Regions from separate parts of the Dechloromonas sp. ZS-1 genome, predicted to be linked through region 3. Evidence: predicted binding sites of a transcription regulator. Region 3 holds the regulator's gene; each other region holds the start of a gene.
The links. The regulator FNR, encoded in region 3, switches genes on or off when oxygen is low (the NO sensors DNR and NnrR bind a similar motif). The targets are predictions, from matches to a motif close to TTGANCTAGNTCAA.

Region 1 (2,266 bases), 140 kb from region 3:
CCTATCGCTTGCCTGGCGTCCCGGAACTAACGCATGAAACCGGTTTACGCTGACCGGGTGCCGAGCGTTCAAGCCTGATGGGGGCGGAGCGGGATGCTCAGGCGGAAGCGCACGCTGCCTTCCGGCAGGTTGAACACGTTCAGGCGGGACCGGCTCATCCGGCAGGCGTGGCCGATGATGGCCAAGCCGATCCCCAAGCCCTGCTGCTCATGGGTGCCGCGATCGAACTGAACAAAAGCACCGATCTGCTGCAGGCGTTCACTGGGGAAGGCGCGTCCCGGGTTCTCGATATCGAGCTGATAACGTCGGTCTGCGGTTTTCTGCCCGTGTATCCGGATGGTCGAGCCGGGGGCAGCAAACTTGATGGCATTGCTGACCAGTTCGCGCAACATGGCGCGAAAGAGGTCCTCGCGGCAATGCAGGTCTGCGCTTTCGATGCGGGCTTCTGCATTCACCGTGCTGGTTGGCAATTGTTCGGCCAGCTGACTCTGGAGTTCCTGGTCGACCCACATCGGGCACAGGCTGCTGGACGCATCGGCTGGATTTTGATGTTCCGCGTGCTGGTATTCCATCAAGGTGAGCAGGCGGGTGGTGTGGCTGAGCAGGGTCTTGCCCGAGCGCAGGATGATTTCGGAGAACTCTTTTGTCTGGGCGGGTGTCAGGCCTTTGCCCGCCATCATCGACATCAGTTCGGCAAAGCCGATGATGCCCTTGAGCGGGGTGCGCAACTCGTGCGGCAGGATGCCCATGATGCGCTGGTTGGTGGCGTGCTGCAGCGCGTGCGTGGCCTCTCGCCAGCTTTGCTGCTTGGCAAGGCGGCTTTTGACCGTGGACAACACTTCTTCCGGGGTAAAGGGCTTGGTCAGGTAGTCATCGGCACCCAGCTCCATGGCCCGTCGGGTGCTGGTGCGGTCCGTGATGGCCGTGATCATGATGAAGGGGGTCATCGCCAGTTCGGCATCCTCGCGGATGCGGGAGAGAAGCTGGAAGCCGTTTGCCTCAGGCATTTCCAGATCGCTCAGTATGAGGTCGGGCGAACAGCTGCGCGCAGCCTCAAAGCCGGCGAGGCCATTCTCGGCGGTGTGCACCCGGTATCCGGCATCGAGCAGGATGGCTTTCAGGGTTTCGCGGATGGAAAGCGAATCTTCGACGATCAGGATGGTGGGCGATGCCTGCATGAATACAATGCCTGCGTTAGACGTATGGGATAATCTTATTTTGTTATTTTTTATATTTCAAGCAAATGCTTGAGGATCGGATAGCGTTGATGTGAATCAACGCCGAAGACGGGCTGCTTGCGGTGCAATGCGTTGAACGTTTTTTGAGGCTTCACATGTTCCGCATTTCGCAATTCATCCAGGAACTGGATACCCCGACGCCGGTGGGTCCCAAGCGCAATCCGCCGGGTCCGGTGGTGATCTGGAACCTGATCCGGCGCTGCAATCTGACCTGCAAGCATTGTTATTCGATTTCGGCGGATACCCAGTTCTCCGGGGAATTGAGCTTCCCTGAAGTGTCGACCGTCATGGATGACCTGAAGGCCTTCCGCGTGCCTGTGCTCATCCTGTCCGGCGGAGAACCGCTCCTGCGCCCCGATATTTTCGATATCGCCAAGCGTGCCAAGGCCATGGGCTTTTACGTCGCGCTGTCGTCCAATGGCACCTTGATCGATGAAAGCAACATCGGGCAGATTGCCGCGTGCGATTTCGATTATGTCGGGGTGTCGCTCGACGGGCTCGGTGCCACGCACGACAAATTCCGTCGTCTGGATGGGGCCTTCGAGAAGTCGCTGCACGGCATTCGCCTGTGCCGCGACCTCGATCTCAAGATCGGCGTGCGCTACACGATGACCCAGGACAATGCCCACGACCTGCCCGGCCTGCTCAAGCTGGTCGAGGACGAAGGGATTGACCGCTTTTATTTCTCGCACCTGAACTACGCCGGGCGGGGCAACAAGAACCGCAAGGACGACGCCCAGCACAAGCTGACGCGCTGGGCCATGGACCTGCTGTTCGAGACCTGTCTTGAGTACCGTGCGCGCGGCCTCGGCAAGGAATTCACGACCGGCAACAACGATGCCGACGGGGCGTATTTCCTGCATTGGGTGCGCCAGCGCTTCCCGGAAAAAGCGGCGCACATCGATGCCAAGCTGCGCCAGTGGGGCGGCAATGCCTCCGGCGTCAATGTGGCGAACATCGACAACCTCGGCAATGTGCATCCGGACACCATGTGGTGGCATCACACCTTGGGCAATGTGCGCGAGCGG
Region 2 (2,266 bases), on a different contig from region 3:
GAAACGCCCAGGCCCGATGCCACCATGCAACGGATGGTACCGATCGAATGCCCCTGGCGCAGATCGGTGTCGGCGCTGCTGATATGCGGGCAGGCATCAAGCACCTGCTCACGGAAACAGTTGCCGGCCTTGAGCAGAAGCACGCCCTCTCCGGCCACTTCCTCCGGCGGCACCTCGCAGCGCGCGCTCCAGGGATGGCCTTGGGGCACCACCACCTTGAAGGCCTCATCGTAGAGTGCTCGGGTCAGGACACCGGGCACCTCGAAGGGCAAGGCAATAATCGCCACATCAACCGCGCCGTTCTGGAGCATGGCGGCCAGGTTGGCGGTCATGTTTTCCTCGATCATCAGCGGCATCTCCGGCGCATCGGTTCTCAAGGCCCGGATCAGCTGCGGCAACAAGTACGGCCCGATGGTGTGAATGACGCCCAGACGCAAGGCACCGCGCAGCTGATCCTTCCCGGACAAGGCGATCTGCCCCACTTTGTCCGCTTCACGCAACACGACAAGGGCTTGCTCGATGACACGCGCCCCCACATCGCTCGGTGCCACAAACCCTTTCCCCCGCTCAAACAGCGGCAAGCCGAGCTCGGATTCCAGGCGGGCAATCGCCACACTCAAGGTAGGCTGACTCACGGCACAGCGCTCGGCAGCCCGACTGAAATTACCCTCTTGCGCCAAGGCGACGATGTAGCGAAGTTCGGTCAGCGTCATCACTCACTCTCAGAAATTAAACCTTATCGATTATAGGGAAAAGCTATGGTGGCCATAGGCAAATCCCATAAAAATCATTGACTTACGTCAATATTAACATGATGCCAGCGAGGAGAATGCGCAAACCAATTCACAGAAAAGGGAGCACAACACCATGAAAACCAACGCTTGGCCTTTCGCCTTGGTCCTGGCCGGCCTGATCAACGGCAGCGCCCTGGCCGGCACGCAGGAACCCATTCAACCCATCCAGCCCGCCAAGGTCACGAACCCAGCCCTGGTCGAACTCGGCAAGAAACTGTATTTCGATCCGCGCCTTTCAAAATCAGGCTTCATCTCCTGCAACTCCTGCCATAACCTTTCCATGGGCGGCACCGATAACATCAAGACCTCGATCGGCCACAACTGGCAGGAAGGCCCGATCAATGCACCGACCGTACTCAATTCCAGCCTCAACCTCGCCCAGTTCTGGGATGGCCGTGCCGCCGACCTCAAGGCACAAGCGGGCGGGCCGATTGCCAATCCGGGCGAGATGGCCTTCACGCACACCCTGGCCATCAATGTCCTGCAATCGATTCCGGGTTATGTGACCGAATTCAAGAAAGCCTTCGGCTCGGAGACGGTCGACATCGAAAAAGTGACCAAAGCCATCGCCGCCTTCGAAGAAACGCTGGTCACGCCGAATTCACGTTTCGACAAATGGCTGAAGGGCGACAAGAAAGCCTTGAGCAAAAATGAACTCGAAGGCTACACACTCTTCAAGGACAGCGGTTGCGTGGCCTGCCACAACGGCCCGGCCGTCGGCGGCAACTCCTTCCAGAAGATGGGGCTGGTCGAGCCGTACAAGGCCTCCAGCCCGGCCGAGGGACGTTCCGCCGTCACGGGCAAGGATGCTGACCGCTTCAATTTCAAGGTCCCAACCTTGCGCAACGTGGAAATGACCTACCCCTACTTCCATGACGGTGCAGCCAATACCCTGAAGGAAGCCGTCGACACCATGGGCCGCCTGCAACTCGGCAAGAAATTCACGGACGCGGAAAACGCCAAGATCGTCGCCTTCCTGAAAACCCTGACCGGCGAGCAGCCGAACTTCAAGCTGCCCATTCTGCCGCCGTCAGCCGATGCCACGCCGCGCCCGACACCATTTGAAAAGAAGTAAGACACAGGGCACCAGCACACGGGGGGAAAGCCCCCCGTTTTTCATGACCCCCGTTGTTTGATGATCATCAATCTGCCGGTACACTAGCGCGTTCATAATTTGCGCCTGATTTCTTTCGGTTTTTCCCTGATGCTTGAAGCTGACAATCTGGAATGCGTGCGCGGCGAGCGCCGCCTGTTCGCAGGCCTCGGCTTTCGGCTGGAAGCAGGGGAACTGCTCTACCTGCAAGGGCGTAACGGCGCCGGCAAAACCAGCCTGCTGCGCATGCTGATCGGCCTGCTTCCCCCGGAGGCCGGCGAAATCCGCTGGCAGGGCCGCTCGATCCGTGCCGACAGCGACACCTTCCGCGCCAGCCTGTGCTATCTCGGCCACCACAATGCCATCAAGGAAGAGCTGA
Region 3 (2,266 bases):
GACGAAATACCGAAGGACAGCATGTCGCAATCGGCATAGGTCGAATAACCCTGGAAATTACGGTGCAGACGCCCCTGGCGCTGCGCCACGGCCAGTTCGTCATCCGGCTTGGCAAAGTGGTCCATGCCGATGAAGACATAACCGGCATCGGTCAGCTTCTTGATCGCCAGCGCCAGGATTTGCAGCTTGGTGTCGCCGGACGGCAAATCGTCCTCGGCAATGCGGCGCTGCGGCTTGAAGAGGCTGGGCAGGTGCGCATAGTTGTAGATCGACAGACGATCCGGGTCCATCGCCAGCACCCGTTCCAGGGTCCGGTTGAAGCCCATCACCGTCTGATGCGGCAGACCGTAGATCAGATCCACCGAAATGGACTTGAAACCGTTGGCGCGGGCGGCCTGGATCACATTGGCCGTTTCTTCTTCGGTCTGGACACGATTGACCGCCACCTGCACGCGCTCGTCGAAATCCTGCACGCCGACGCTCATTCGGTTGAAGCCCAGTTCGCCCAGCAAGGCAACCGTAGCGGCATCGACCTTGCGTGGATCGACTTCAATGGAGAACTCGCCGCCTTCCAGCAGCTTGAAATGCTTGCGTGTCTCGGCCATCAGCTGGCGCATTTCGTCATGCGACAGGAAGGTCGGCGTACCGCCGCCCCAATGCAGCTGGATGACTTCATGCTTGCCATCGCACCCTTCCAGCGCCTCGCTCTGGAGCTTCAGTTCCTTGGCCAGGTACTTCAGGTATTTGGCGCTGCGCCCGTGATCCTTGGTGATGATCTTGTTGCAGGCACAGTAATAGCAGATGGTATTGCAGAACGGGATGTGGAAGTATAATGACAACGGCCGGCTGATGCCGCCGATGTTGCGCTTCCCCAACCAAAGCGCTGCGGCCTCGGCATCGAACGCCTCGACGAAGCGGTCAGCGGTCGGATAAGACGTGTAACGCGGACCATTCACATCAAAGCGACGAATGATCTGGGGATCGAAGACGAGGTTTTCAGTTGCGAAATTCATTAAACATGTCACCTATTTTGGCCCCAATTATGTCTGGATGCGGCAAAATAGCGGTTGACATGGATCAATCGAAAGCAGGTTGAGATGCCCCACGGTTCCGCCCAGCCAGAGCACCCGCTCTCGCTCATCAAGACTGCCTGCTCGAATTGCAATCTGCGCGAGCTGTGCCTCCCCTTCGGCCTCTCCCTGGAAGAACTGGAACGCATCGACGATCTGGTCTCGACGCGCCGCCGTATCAAGCGCGGCGACCATCTGTACCGCGCCGGAGAAACCTTCGATGCCATCTACGCCATCCGCGCCGGTTTCTTCAAAACCGATGTGCTGCTCGAAGACGGCCGTGAACAGGTCACCGGTTTCCAGATGGCCGGCGAATTGCTGGGCCTCGACGGCATCAGCACCGAACACCACACCTGCAACGCGGTGGCGCTGGAAGACAGCGAAATCTGCGCCATTCCCTTTGCCAAGCTGGAAACCCTGTCGCGCGAAATCCACACGCTGCAGCACCATTTCCACAAGGTCATGAGCCGCGAAATCGTGCGTGACCATGGCGTCATGATGCTGCTCGGCACCATGCGCGCCGAGGAACGACTGGCAGCCTTCCTGCTCAATCTGTCGCAGCGTTTCACGGCCCGCGGCTTCTCGCATACCGAGTTCTACCTGCGCATGACGCGTGAAGAGATCGGCAGCTACCTGGGCCTGAAACTGGAAACCGTTTCCCGCGCCTTCTCCAAGTTCCAGGAAGAAGGCTACATCGCCGTCCAGCAGAAACACATCCGCATTCTCAACGTAGCAGGCCTGAAGGCCCTGATGAATCACCGCACCTGCTGAACCGGGCTCAGATCAGGCCCGGATTGCGGGTCAGCGCCGTGAGGACGATATAAGCGTAGGCAAACAGGGCCGCCAGGAGCCAGCGCCCCCGTGCAGCTCGGCTGCGTGCGCGCTTGAGCGCCATGCTGCCGCACACGATATAGACAAGCAGCCCCAGCACCTTGGCTGTCAGCCAGCCCTGAACGAAGGGATACTGCCCGCTCATCCAGGCCAGCGTCAGCGCCGATGCAAGCAGGGTGCTGTCGATCAGATGCGGCAGGACACGCGTCAGGCGATGCTGGAGCCGGAGGCTCTCCTGCAGCATCCACCACGCCCGCACGGCAAATCCGAGACCGCTCAGGATCACGCAGGTCACGTGCAGGTGCTTGATGGCCAGATAACTCATGCGGCGGCTTTACCCAGCTGAATCACTTTGAGATGGCGCC

Region 1: nirJ (heme d1 biosynthesis radical SAM protein NirJ) is a predicted target of FNR. The motif match lies at 1,265-1,278, and genes of this name have one in related genera.
Region 2: AACO21_RS00285 (cytochrome-c peroxidase) is a predicted target of FNR. The motif match lies at 791-804, and genes of this name have one in related genera.

Annotation. Positions count from the first base shown of each region.
Region 1 is NZ_JBDIYD010000005.1:6,762-9,027, reverse strand. It holds gene AACO21_RS08660 (response regulator) at 69-1,178, opposite strand; gene nirJ (heme d1 biosynthesis radical SAM protein NirJ) at 1,334-2,266, shown strand, end outside.
Region 2 is NZ_JBDIYD010000001.1:60,134-62,399, forward strand. It holds gene AACO21_RS00280 (hydrogen peroxide-inducible genes activator) at 1-713, opposite strand, end outside; gene AACO21_RS00285 (cytochrome-c peroxidase) at 868-1,869, shown strand; gene ccmA (cytochrome c biogenesis heme-transporting ATPase CcmA) at 1,999-2,266, shown strand, end outside.
Region 3 is NZ_JBDIYD010000005.1:143,194-145,459, forward strand. It holds gene hemN (oxygen-independent coproporphyrinogen III oxidase) at 1-1,013, opposite strand, end outside; gene fnr (fumarate/nitrate reduction transcriptional regulator Fnr) at 1,098-1,841, shown strand; gene AACO21_RS09260 (SirB2 family protein) at 1,849-2,226, opposite strand; gene AACO21_RS09265 (hypothetical protein) at 2,223-2,266, opposite strand, start outside.